DNA from 3 places in the Actinoallomurus bryophytorum genome. Region 3 is predicted to be linked to each of the others. Evidence: riboswitches for the same ligand, from Rfam matches in the RefSeq annotation. Region 3 holds a riboswitch; each other region holds the start of a gene.
What was found. Region 3 has a riboswitch for S-adenosylmethionine ahead of FB559_RS41590 (GNAT family N-acetyltransferase). Riboswitches for the same ligand answer to the same signal wherever they lie in the genome.
Positions count from the first base shown of each region.

Region 1: it holds a riboswitch for S-adenosylmethionine, as region 3 does, so the genes downstream of both, thrC (threonine synthase) here and FB559_RS41590 (GNAT family N-acetyltransferase) in region 3, are expected to answer to the same signal.
Region 2: it holds a riboswitch for S-adenosylmethionine, as region 3 does, so the genes downstream of both, FB559_RS24730 (aminotransferase class V-fold PLP-dependent enzyme) here and FB559_RS41590 (GNAT family N-acetyltransferase) in region 3, are expected to answer to the same signal.

Region 1 is NZ_VFOZ01000001.1:1,816,935-1,821,011, forward strand. It holds gene FB559_RS08545 (cold-shock protein) at 12-212, opposite strand; gene FB559_RS08550 (MoaD/ThiS family protein) at 464-742, opposite strand; gene thrC (threonine synthase) at 739-1,983, opposite strand; SAM riboswitch class I at 1,999-2,172, opposite strand; gene FB559_RS08560 (alpha,alpha-trehalose-phosphate synthase (UDP-forming)) at 2,353-3,774, shown strand; gene FB559_RS08565 (RNA polymerase sigma factor) at 3,781-4,077, opposite strand, start outside.
Region 2 is NZ_VFOZ01000001.1:5,263,472-5,267,548, reverse strand. It holds gene FB559_RS46300 (transglycosylase domain-containing protein) at 1-1,465, shown strand, start outside; SAM riboswitch class IV at 1,552-1,665, shown strand; gene FB559_RS24730 (aminotransferase class V-fold PLP-dependent enzyme) at 1,703-2,956, shown strand; gene FB559_RS24725 (SseB family protein) at 3,104-4,077, shown strand, end outside.
Region 3 is NZ_VFOZ01000003.1:63,573-67,649, forward strand. It holds gene FB559_RS41580 (family 20 glycosylhydrolase) at 1-70, shown strand, start outside; gene FB559_RS41585 (intradiol ring-cleavage dioxygenase) at 186-1,067, shown strand; gene FB559_RS41590 (GNAT family N-acetyltransferase) at 1,064-1,669, opposite strand; SAM riboswitch class I at 1,676-1,764, opposite strand; gene FB559_RS41595 (endonuclease/exonuclease/phosphatase family protein) at 1,789-2,757, opposite strand; gene FB559_RS41600 (hypothetical protein) at 2,908-4,077, opposite strand, start outside.

The DNA.
Region 1 (4,077 bases), on a different contig from region 3:
AGCTATGCGGATCAGAGCATGCGGACCGACTCCGCCTGCGGACCCCGGTCGCTCTGTGTGATCTCGAACTCGACCCGCTGCCCCTGCTCAAGGCTGCGGTAGCCATCAGCCACGATGGCCGAATAGTGCACGAACACGTCCCTGCCACCGTCGACCGCGATGAAGCCGTAGCCTTTGTCCGCGTTGAACCACTTGACGGTGCCTTGTGCCATTCCTAACAACTCCCACCAGGCAATTCCCCGTGGTCATTCCCACGGCTACCGACACGGGCCCGCCGGAGGCGCGGAACCCGATGGCCAGCACGGATCGAGCCGCGATGACCATCGCCGACCATACACACGGCTACCGTCCGTGGAACACCCTTTACCCAAGATGATCGGACGGCCGATCCTGGTCAATCAAGGATCATTGAAATGGGAACTTTGCCAAGTGAAGGGAAAAACGCCCTGACTCGCTCGTATGCCTAGCCGCCGGCCACCGCGGGGATGATCGAGATCTGCGCGCCATCGGGCGTAACGGTGTCGAGTCCGTCGGCGAAGCGCACATCCTCTTCACCCACGTAAACATTCACAAAACGGCGGATCTTGCCGTTTTCATCAAGGATTCGGGCAGCAATCCCGGAGAAACTGGCGTCCAGGTCGGCGACGACCTCTCGTACCGTCGCTCCCGAGGCCTTCACCTCGGACTCGCCACCCGTGTAGCTGCGCAGGATCGTGGGGATTCGCACGCTGATCGAGCTCATGCCAGGCCCGCCTTTCGGAATGCGTCGAACGAAGGGGCGATGTTCGCGGACGGCCGGGCGACCGCCGCGACGGCGTCGAGAGTCTTCAGTCCGTCGCCGGAGTTGATCATGACCGTCTCGGCGGCCGGGTCCAGCGCGCCCGAGGCCACCAGCTTCCGCAGCGAGGCCAGGGTGACGCCACCGGCCGTCTCGCCGAAGATGCCCTCGGTACGGGCGAGGAGCCCGATGCCCTCGATGACCTCCTCGTCGGAGACGTCCTCGATGGCACCGCCCGTCCGCCGGACCGCGTCCAGGACGTACGGACCGTCGGCCGGGTTGCCGATGGCCAGGGACTTGGCGATCGTGTCGGGCTTCACCGGCCGTACGACGTCGTGCCCGGCCTTGAACGCCGCGGCCACCGGCGAGCAGCCGGTCGCCTGGGCGCCGAACACCTTGTACGGCTTGTCCTCCACCAGGCCGAGCGTGATGAGCTCCTGGAACGCCTTGTCGATCTTGGTGAGCTGCGCGCCGGAGGCGATCGGCACCACGATCTGGTCGGGGAGGCGCCAGCCGAGCTGCTCGGCCACCTCGTATCCGATCGTCTTGGAACCCTCGGCGTAGTACGGGCGGACGTTGACGTTGACGAACGCCCAGTCCTCCTGCTCGCCGGCGATCTCGGAGGCCAGCCGGTTGACGTCGTCGTAGTTGCCGTCGACGGTCACGAACGTCCCGCCGTACACCGCGGTGGCGACGATCTTCTGCTGCTCGAGGTTCGAGGGTACGAACACCGCGCTGCGGATGCCCGCGCGTGCCGCAGCGGCGGCCACCGCGTTGGCGAGGTTGCCCGTGGACGGGCAGGCCAGCACCTTGAAGCCGAGCTCGCGCGCGGCCGCCAGTGCGACTCCGACGACCCGGTCCTTGAAGGAGTGCGTGGGGTTGCCGCTGTCGTCCTTGACCCACAGCGACCGCAGGCCGAGCGACTCGGCGAGGTTGTCGGAGCGGACCAGGCGGGTGAAGCCGGGCTCGGTGTTGGGTGTCTCGGTGACGTTCGGCGGCACCGGAAGCAGGTCACGGTAGCGCCAGATGTTGCGGGGACCCGCCTCGATCCGCTCACGACTCACGTTGGAGTAGTCGTAGGTGACCTCGAGCGGGCCGAAACACTGCTCACAGGCGTAGCGCGGGCCGAGATCGTAGGACTGTCCGCACTCACGGCAGGTGAGTGCGGTCGCGGGGCCGAGGTTCGGGACGGCAGTCAGCGACATGGAGCGAGGCCTCTCTCCTCATCTTTACTCGTGCCACCTTGGTCACGAGCCGGAGTTGGCACCTGTCCCGGGCGGCCTCGCGTCAGATTCGGCGAGTTGCGGCGCGGCGATGGCCGCGCTGATGACCGCATGTCCGGGAGGGTTGCCGGGGCTTCAACGGGCCGGTCCCTCCACCCCTCTGGATGAGCGGTATTAAGTTGTATCGGGAATTGTATACGCGACTGACCGGTTCTTGGCCAGCCGGGGTCTCAGGTCACGAGACGCCCCAGAGTACGAATACCACCTACGTACAGCAACCGTATGGTTACGAATCGGGCAGCTGCCGACCTTTGGCGATCGCTGTTAACAACGGCCGGTTACCCTCCCCCCATGGCTGACACGCAGGTGCTCGTCGCATCCAACCGCGGCCCTGTCTCGTTCTCGCTGGCCGACGACGGGACCCTGTCGATGCGTCGCGGTGGCGGCGGTCTCGTCTCCGCCCTCGCCGGGCTCAGCGGTGACATCCTGTGGATCTGCGCCACTCTGTCGGACGCCGACCGGGCCGCCGCCCGGCGCGTAGCCGACGGGCGGCTGGACGTCCCGGACGTCGGCGCGGTCCGGATGCTGGACATCCCGGCGGGGACGTTCCACCGGGCCTACAACGCGGTCGCCAACTCGACACTGTGGTTCGTGCACCACATGCTGTTCGACACGCCGAACAAGCCGCACTTCGACGCCCGTTCGCGCCGCGACTGGCAGTCCTACGAGGCGTACAACGCGGCGTTCGCGGACGCGCTGGCCCGTGACGCCTCTCCCGGCGCGAAGATCGCCGTGCAGGACTACCACCTCGCGCTCGTCCCCACGCTGCTGCGCGAGCGCAGGCCCGACGTGAAGATCACGCACTTCTCCCACACGCCGTGGGCCCCGCCGGAGTACTACCGGCTGCTGCCGGACGACATCGGGCGGCAGGTCCTGGAGGGCATCCTCGGCGCCGACCACGCCGGCTTCCAGACCGAGCGGTGGGCCGAGGCGTTCCTCGACTGCTGCGCCGCGGTCCTGCGGGCGAGCGTCGACCGCCGGGCGCGTACGGTCTCCCATCGCGGGCACGTCACGCGTGTCGGCGTGCACGGCCTCGGCGTCGACGGCGACGCGCTGCGCGCACGCGCCGCCGAGCCGGACGTGACCGCCCGCGCCGCCGCGCTGCGCGAGCAGGTCGGCGACCGGCGGCTCATCGTGCGCATCGACCGCACCGAGCTGTCCAAGAACATCGTGCGCGGCCTGGCCGCCTACCGCGAGCTGCTCGCCAAGCACCAGGAATGGCACGGCCGGGTCGTGCACCTGGCCTTCGCCTACCCGTCGCGGCACGACCTGCCGGAGTACCGGGAGTACACCGCGGCCGTGCAGCGGATCGCGGCGGAGATCTCCGATGAGTTCGGCCGTGACTCGTGGGATCCGCTGATCCTGCAGGTCAACGACGACTATCCGCGCTCGCTGGCCGCGTACGGGATGGCCGACGTGCTGCTGGTGAACCCGATCCGCGACGGCATGAACCTCGTCGCCAAGGAGGGCCCAACGCTGTCACGGAACGGCTGTGCGCTGGTGCTGTCCGGCGAGGCCGGTGCCGCCGGCGAGATGTGCGACGACGCCATCATGGTGAACCCCTACGACGTGACACAGACCGCCGAGGCGCTGCACCAGGCGCTGCTCATGCCGCCGGACGAGCGCGCCGAGAGGTGCAAGCGCCTCGCCGAGGCGGCCACCGCCCTGCCCCCGCAGCGCTGGCTCGCCGACCAGCTCGCCGCCCTGAGGTAGCCCCGGTCAGGTGTAGCTGTCGCCGAGGGACTGGCGTACCTGCTTGCGGGCCTCGTGGATCCGTGACTTGACCGTGCCGAGCGGCAGGTTGAGCTGGGTGGCGATCTCGCTGTACTCCAGCTGGGACACGTCGCGCAGCACCAGCGCCTCGATGAGGTCGGGCTTGCGGCGCTCCAGGTCCTCCATCGCGTCGAGGATGTCCACGCGGGAGCCGGCGATGACGCTCGTACGGCGCGGATCGGGACGCTGCTCCGGCAGCTCGCCGGCCTGCTCCATCGAGCGGCGCTTGAGCGAGCGGTAGGT
Region 2 (4,077 bases), on a different contig from region 3:
CGCCTACCTCGCCGCGGCGATCCAGGTGCCGTCGTACGCGGGTGACCTCACGGTGCCCGGCGCCCAGGCGTACATGCAGGCACGCTGGCAGTACGTCGTGAACGGCATGGTCCAGATGGGCAGCATCACCCCCCAGCAGGCGGCGGTGATGAAGTTCCCCACGCCGGAGAAGCAGAAGCAAAAATCGATCTTCGCCGGTGACAAGGGATACATGGTCAGCCAGGCCAAGGCCGAGCTGCGCACCATGGGGTACACCGACAACCAGATCAACATGGGCGGCTTGAAGATCAAGACGACGTTCGACAAGGACCTCATGGCCGCCGCGCGGCAGGCGGTCCTGAGCAACACCCCGGCCGGCACCCCGAAGAAAGTGCTGACCGGGCTCGTCTCGATCAACCCCTCCAACGGCGAGATCAACGCGTTCTACGGCGGCAAGGACTACATCGACCAGCAGTTCAACAACGCCTTCGACGCCAAGGTCCAGGCCGGTTCGGGCTTCAAGCCCTACGTCCTCGCCGCCGCCCTGACCGACGGCGAGAGTCTCAACACCTACGTCGACGGCAGCTCGCCGCAGACGTTCGCCGGGGTCGCGCTGCACAACGACCAGAACGAGAACTTCGGCATGGTCAACCTCGTCACCGCGACACAGGACTCGATCAACACCGCCTACATCAACCTGGGCCAGAAGGTCGGGCTCGACAAGGTGGTGGCCACGGCGGAGAAGGCCGGGATCCCGGACAAGCAGCTCGAACCGCACAAGGACGCGGCCACGCTGCCGCTCGGGGTCGCGGACGTCAGCGTCGAGCAGCAGGCGGCCGGCTACGCGACGTTCGCCGCCGAGGGCACCTATCACGCGCCCCACGTGATCAAGTCGGTGAGCGACAACGACGGCAAGACCCGAAAGCCGGACGTGACCCAGAGGAAGGCGTTCAGCCAGACCGTGGCGCGGGACGCGACGTACGCGATGCAGCGGGTCGTCGACGCGGGCACCGGCACCAACGCGGCTCTGCCCGACCGCAACGCGGCCGGCAAGACCGGCACGACCAGTGACGGCAAGCAGGTCTGGTTCAACGGGTTCGTGCCGCAGCTGGCGGCCTCGGTGGGGATCTTCCGTACCGACAACAAGCCGCTCAGCATCCCCGGCTACACCATCTACGGCGGTGACCTGCCGGCGAGGATCTGGCGCTCGTACATGGTGCAGGCCGACCGGGTGCTGGACCTGCCGCCCAAGTCCTTCGGCTCACCGTCGGTCTACACCGGCGGCGGTGGCGTGCGGTCGCCCGCCGGGCCGACCGTGCCGCGCCCGCGCCCGTCCGGGTCGCGACCCTCACAGCCCACGGGCGAGCCGACGCATCCGGTGCCGCCGCCGACGGGCGACCCGACCGGGCCGCCGGGCGAGCCGCCGCCGACCGGCGCCCCCCAGCGGCACCGGCAGAGCGACGCCTTCCCGGATCTGTCCGGCTGATCGCGGACCACCCGCCCGAAGCCGCTTTGGGCCTCCTACGAGGCTCAAAGCGGTCACTTCGGGCGGGTGTTGTATTCTCTCCATCAGGTCACGAGCGCCAGCGTCAAGCCCCGGCTAGCTGGCCGGCAACCCTCCGTCCGTGGCGGGGTGCCCCGGGTGATGACCAGGTCCGGCACGATCGTGCCGGGCAAGCGCGGACCCCTCGCGGGGTCCCATGGTCCCGCTGGAGGGCGTGCCTTGTCCGCTGTCATCGATCTCCCGCCCGTTCGTTCCGCCCTGCGCGTCGTCGGCGAGGACGTCCCCGTACCCGTCTCCGCCGGTGGGACGGTGCCCTACTCCAACCTCGACTACGCCGCGAGCGCGCCCTGTCTCGAGGCGGTGCGGAACGCCATCGACACGGCCCTGCCGTACTACAGCAGCGTGCACCGGGGGGCGGGTTACGCCTCTCAGGTGACGACCGACCGGTACGAACAAGCGCGGGACACCGTACGAAACTTCGTCGGGGCGTGGAAGCGTGACGCGGTGGTGTTCACCCGTAACACGACCGACGCGATGAACCTCCTCGCCCACGCGCTGCCCCCCGGCACGACCGTCGTGGTCTTCGAGACCGAGCACCACGCGAGCCTGCTCCCGTGGCAGCGCGGCAGCCGGGTCGTACGGCTGCCGGCGCCCGGGTCCCCGGCGGAGGCGGTCGCCGCGGCCGGAGAGGCGCTGCGGTCGGCGCCGGCCGGTCCGCGCCTGCTCGTCGTCACGGCGGCCTCCAACGTGACCGGTGAGCTGTGGCCGGTCGCCGAGCTCTCCCACGTCGCCCGCGAGCACGGCGCCCGCATCGCGGTGGATGCGGCGCAGGCCGTACCCCACCGGCCCTTCGACATGACCGCGCTCGACGTGGACTACGTGGCCTTCTCCGGGCACAAGCTGTACGCGCCGTTCGGAGCGGGCTGCCTCGTCGGCCGGGCCGACTGGCTGCGCGCCGCCGAGCCCTATCTCCTCGGCGGCGGCGCGACCGCGGGCGTGGACGAGGCCCAGGTGCGGTGGTCCGCCGACCCGCAGCAGCGGCACGAGGCCGGCACCCCGAACGTCCTCGGCGTCGTGGCGCTCGCCGCGGCATGCGAGGCGCTCACCGACTGGGACGCTCTCGTCGCGACCGAGGAGCGGCTCCTGAACCGCCTGCGCGACGGCCTGGCCGCCATCCCCGGCGTACGCGAGCTGTCCCTGTGGGGCGAGCCGAGCCCGCGCGTCGGCATCGTGTCGTTCGTCGTCGAGGGCCGTGACTCACGCGCGATCGCCGTCGAGCTGTCGGACCGGTACGGCATCGGGGTACGCGACGGGAAGTTCTGCGCGCATCCGTTCCTGCGGCGGCTGCTCGCCGACGGATCCGGCGACTGCCAGGGCGGCGAGGGCACCGCCCTGCGCGCGAGCTTCGGCATCGGCACGACCGAGCGGCACATCGACCGGCTGCTGACCGCACTGCGCCGACTCGCTGGCTGAAACACGCATGTCGGCCGCGCGGCACGGCGAGAAGCCGGGGCAGATGTCCGGAGAGCACCCCGCCGTCCCACCCGACTCGGCATACTCCGCAGCACCGCCGGTTTCATCCGGGTACGGTGGACGCCTCCGCAATCGAGCTTCCGGGGGGTGGCGACATTGACCGACGCGTGGGAGCCCGCGAACCAACTCGAGCACCAGCTCCGTGACGCGCTGCGCGATGGCGACCAAGACGCCTACTTCGCACTCGTGAGCGGGGCTGAACTCCACGTTCCACTGCCGCCGGGCGAGGGCGATCCGAACTCCGCCAACCCGGCGGCGTTCACCTGGCCGACGAGCAGTCGCGACGGGCGCACGCATGTGCTCGCCTACACCTCCAGTGAGGCCGGGCAGGCCTGCCTCGGCCCCACCTACCAGCAGTTCGTCCGCATGACGCTGGCCGACATGGCGCGTACGTGGCCGGACCAGGAGTGGTGGCTCGCGCTGAACTCCGGGCTGCCCATCGAGGGCTACCTGCCCGCGTGGTTCATCGGTCAGCTCACCGCGGGCATCGCCCCGATCCCGGGCGAGTCCCCACCACAGGACGTTCCGCCGCCCGCGGCGGAGACAGGGTCCCTCCACGCCGCGCCGCCACTGCCGGACGGCGAACAGGCGCAGACCCCGCCGCCCCTCGCGTCGGACCACGGCGTCCCGCCGGCCCCGCCCGGAGAAGAAGTGCCGCATCCGGGCACGGCCTCGGACGACCTGCTGTCGGTGACCATGCGCGACGTTCCGCCGCTGCGCGCCCACGACGGTGCCGTTCCACCCCCGCCGGCCCACGACGGCGCCTCACTCGTACCCGAGGCGGCGCCGCTCCCCGACGCCGTTCCTCCGCCACCGCCGCAGGCCGTTCCGGTGCCGCCCGCTCCCATGGCGCCCGTTCCGGTGCCGGTGCCGGCTCCGGTCGCGGAGCCGGTCTCGCCCCTTCCTCCCCTGCCGTCGCCGGAGGCCGCTCCGCCGCTGCCGGACGCACCCGTGCCGGATGGGCCGCCGCCGATCGAGCCACGGCCGCTCGACGGGCCCTTCGAGGTCGACGAGTCGCCCGTCGTGCTGCACTTCACCGCGGAGGCGGAGTTCACGCCGCT
Region 3 (4,077 bases):
GGCGCCGGGCGACGCGGGCCGGCCCAATACCGCGTCAGGCCCGAAGTCGGGACAGTGCGCCGGACTGTAGACGGACGGAATGCCCGACCGGCCGGGCACAGCCGTTCGGGTACGGGGTGGCCGCAGGCCGGCGCACGGCCCGGCCGTGTCAGGATCGGAGGTGTCACCGCACCAGGGAGGCCGACATGACCGATGGCACGCGCGGGGAGTTGTTCAGCGAGGAGCGCTCGGCCGACGTCGTGAGCGCCAGCTTCGACGGCACGCCCGATCCCCGGCTGCGGGAGGTGATGGGGTCGCTCGTACGCCACCTGCACGCGTTCGTGAAGGACGTCGAGCTGACCGAGGACGAATGGAACGCCGCGATCGGGTTCCTCACCGCGACCGGGCACAAGTGCGACGACGTGCGCCAGGAGTTCGTCCTGCTCTCCGACGTGCTCGGCGTGTCCATGCTGGTAGAGACGATCAACCACCGGGCGAAAGGCGTCGGCACCGAGTCGACGGTGCTCGGGCCGTTCCACGTCGTCGAGTCGCCGCCGCGGCCGCTCGGCGCCGACATCTCACTCGACGGCAGGGGAGAGGCGTGCCTGGTCACCGGGCGTGTCACCGGCCCCGGCGGCGAGCCGGTCGCCGGCGCGACCGTCGACGTGTGGCAGGCGGACGCGGACGGCTTCTACGACGTGCAGAAGCCGGGCGAGGTGCCGCGGGCGAACCTCCGCGGCCTGTTCACCACGGACACCGAGGGGACCTTCTGGTTCCGCACCATCGTGCCGCGCCACTACCCGATCCCCGACGACGGCCCGGTCGGTGCCCTGCTCGAGGCCACCGGCCGTCATCCGTACCGGCCCGCGCACATCCACTTCATCGTGCGGGCCCCCGGATACGCGCCGGTGACCACCCACGTGTTCGCGGCCGACAGCGCGTACCTCGACTCCGACGCGGTCTTCGGGGTGAAGCCGAGCCTCGTACGGGAGTTCGCCGTGGTCGAGGATCCGGCACGCGCCGCCGAGCTGGGCCTGCCGGACCGGTTCCGTACCGTCGACTTCGAGATCGTGCTCCTCTCGGCCTAGGCGGCGAGGCGCGCGGCCAGCGCGGCCTTGACGGCCGGCCACTCGCCGGCGATCACGGAGAACATGGCCGAGTCCCGCAACAGACCCTCCTCGCCGGGCGCCCATGACGGCGACCAGCTGCGCAGCACGCCCTCGAAGCGCGCGCCGAGCCGCTCGATCGCCCGACACGACCGCCCGTTACGCGCGTCGGTCTTGAGGTCGACGCGGACCACGCCCAGCGTCTCGAACGCGTACGTGAACAGCAGGAACTTCGCCTCGGCGTTGATCCCGCGGCCCTGCGCCGACGCGGCGAGCCAGGTCCAGCCCACCTCGATGGCGCGCAGATCGTCACTGCCGGGCCAGGTCCGCGGGTCCCACAACGCCGTGCACCCCACGGCCCTCCCGTCTCGCACCCGGACCTGCGCGAACGGGGTCAGCCCGTCGCGAGCGAGCTGCGCCGACACGTACGCCTTCACGTCGGCGGCCCGGGGGACCAGGGTGAAGCCGTAGGAGGAACGGTCCTCCTCCGTGGCCAGCGCCAGGTCCGGCACGTGGCTCATCGAGAGCGGCTCCAGCCGTACGAGCGATCCGTGCAGGACGGGAACATCGAGGCGCGTGCCCATGGGTACTCCTCATCGTTCCTGGCGTTGGCACCTTGCCGCGGGGCAGGTTGCCGGACCGTCATCGGGCCAGGTCCCTCGGATCCTCTGGATGATTCGCCGTGGACTTTATCGCATGCCGGTCAGGCCTGCCCGGAGGTCAGGCGCGTCAGCAGCAACGCGTGGTCGGAGGCGGGAGCGTCGCGACGTGCCGGTGCGTCGTCGGTGACCGACGGAAGCGGCCGGGTGTGCACCATGTGCACCTCCTGGGTCTGGGCCAGGAGCGTCTGGCTGGCCAGGATGTGGTCGATCAGCTCGCCACGGCCGCGGTAGATCCGGGAGTACCGCTCGTCCTCCGGGATCCGCGGGGCCAGGTTCCACAGCCGCGACGCGTCTCCGCCGTCGGGCCGGTCGGCGCCGAGGGTGCCGAGCTCGCTACCGGGCGGGCCGAGCAGGATCTGGGTCGTGGCGGCCTGGGGCTCGTCGTTGAGGTCGCCGAGCACCATCACCGGCCGGGTACGCCCCTGCGCGTCGAGGAGCCGGTCCGCGAGCGCGCGTACGGTTACGGCCTCGGCGGTCCGGCGGTTGAGCGCGTAAGCGGCGTACCGGGCGCGTTCGCCTTCGTCCCTGGGCGCGAAGCGGCTGCTCTTCCCATCGGAGGGGAAGCTCAGCAGCTTCGACTTGAGATGGCAGGCGATGAGGATCAGCTCTTGCCCGGGCGCCTCGACGCGTACGGCCAGGGCACCCCGGCCCATGCGGGAGATGTGGGTCCCCGAGTCGTCGGTCTGCGTCGCCCCCAGTTGCCCGGGGAAGTCGGCCGCGTCGGCGAGCACCTCTATGGGCAGCCGGCTGAGGAAGCCGACGCGGATGGGATGCGCCGCCTCGAAGTGTTCGGAGGTGACGTGCCGCCACTCGCCGCCCAGCAGCGCGGCCAGGTCACCGAGGGCGTCCGGGTCGCCCACCTCCTGCACGGCGAGGACGTCCAGGCCTGCCTCGTCGATGGTGGTGGCGAGCCCGTGCAGCTTCTTGCGGTACACGGCCTCGCTGCCGGGACCGAAGTCGGCACCGGGCTTGAACAGGTTCTCCAGGTTCCAGGTCCCCACGACGGTCATGTCCCGCCCCCTTGCCGGCCGGGCGCCGCCCCCCGCCGGCGCGCAGGGTCGGCCCAGGCCGTACCCCTGCGCTTCACGGTCGCAGATCAAATGGGGTTATAGGCGGATATGGCCGGGTCAGGCCTTCGGCCGGGCCGGCCGACCTCGCGGTCAGTTGCGGCTGAGGCCGCGGGTGATGCTCGCCACCACCGCGATGGCCAGCAGCCAGCCGAAGATTCGCAGGGTCGTCGCGATCGCCAGTATGCCGCCCTGCGGATCCCACGCCTGTTCCTGGCCGAGGCCAGGGGCCGGCAGCATCAGGTCCAGCGCGTACAGGCCCGCGTGGAACACCGGATGATCCTGCGGTCTCGCGGGGGCGGGCTGGTGGAGATGGAAGAACGCCCAGCCCACGATCAGCACGCCCACCAGCCATCCGACCGCGCGGCCGGGTGCGTAGCCGTAGCCCGCCAGTACGTCCTGGAACCAGCCCCAGGACCGTGCCCACCACGGCCGTTCGTTCGTCCGGGATCTCATCCGGGCCAGCAGGACACGCCGCGCCTGCTCGTCGTGGCCGAGCCGCCGGTAGTAGGCCGCGAGCTGCTCGTACGGCTGCGCGCGGTAGGCGTCCATCCGGCGCAGCCATTCCAGCCGCCGGCCGGCCGGAAGGTACGGGTCAAGGCCCTCGTAGGTGAAACCGTCCAGCACCAGCCGCCGCGGCCACGAGCCGGGGTCGTCGCACAGGACCCCGATGTTCGCCCGGTACATGCTGATGCCGCCCTCGGCCTGGAAGCCGTCCTGGCAGTACATCCCCTCCGTCACGGCCATCTGGTCGGCGGTCAGGGCGTTGCCGCCGGGGTTCGCCAGGTCCGCGCCGTCGAATCTGAGCCGGCCGCCGATGCGCACCCCCAGCAGGCGTATCTCGCCCTCGGCCCGGAAGCCGCCAGAGCAGAACATGGTCCCGGCGACGGTCATCCGGTCGGCGTTGAAGGCGTAGCCGCCGGGGTTGGCCAGGTCCGCGCCGTCCAGGTTGACCTGGCCGCCGACGTGAGCCCCCAGCAGGCGGACCTCACCCCGGGCCTGGAAGCCGTCACGGCAGAACAGGCTCCCGGCGAGCTTCAGCCCGTCGGCGTTCAGCGGGGAGCCGCCGGGATCGCTCAGGTGCGCGCCGTTCAGGTCGAGTACGCCGCCGATGCTCGCTCCCACCAGGCAGACCTCGCCCTGCGCCTCGAATCCGTCGCGGCAGATCATGTGCCCGGCGAGGGTCATGCCCTCGGCGCTCAGCGCCTTGCCACCGGGGTTGGCCAGATGGGCGCCGCCCAGCTCGAACTGGCCGCCGATGCT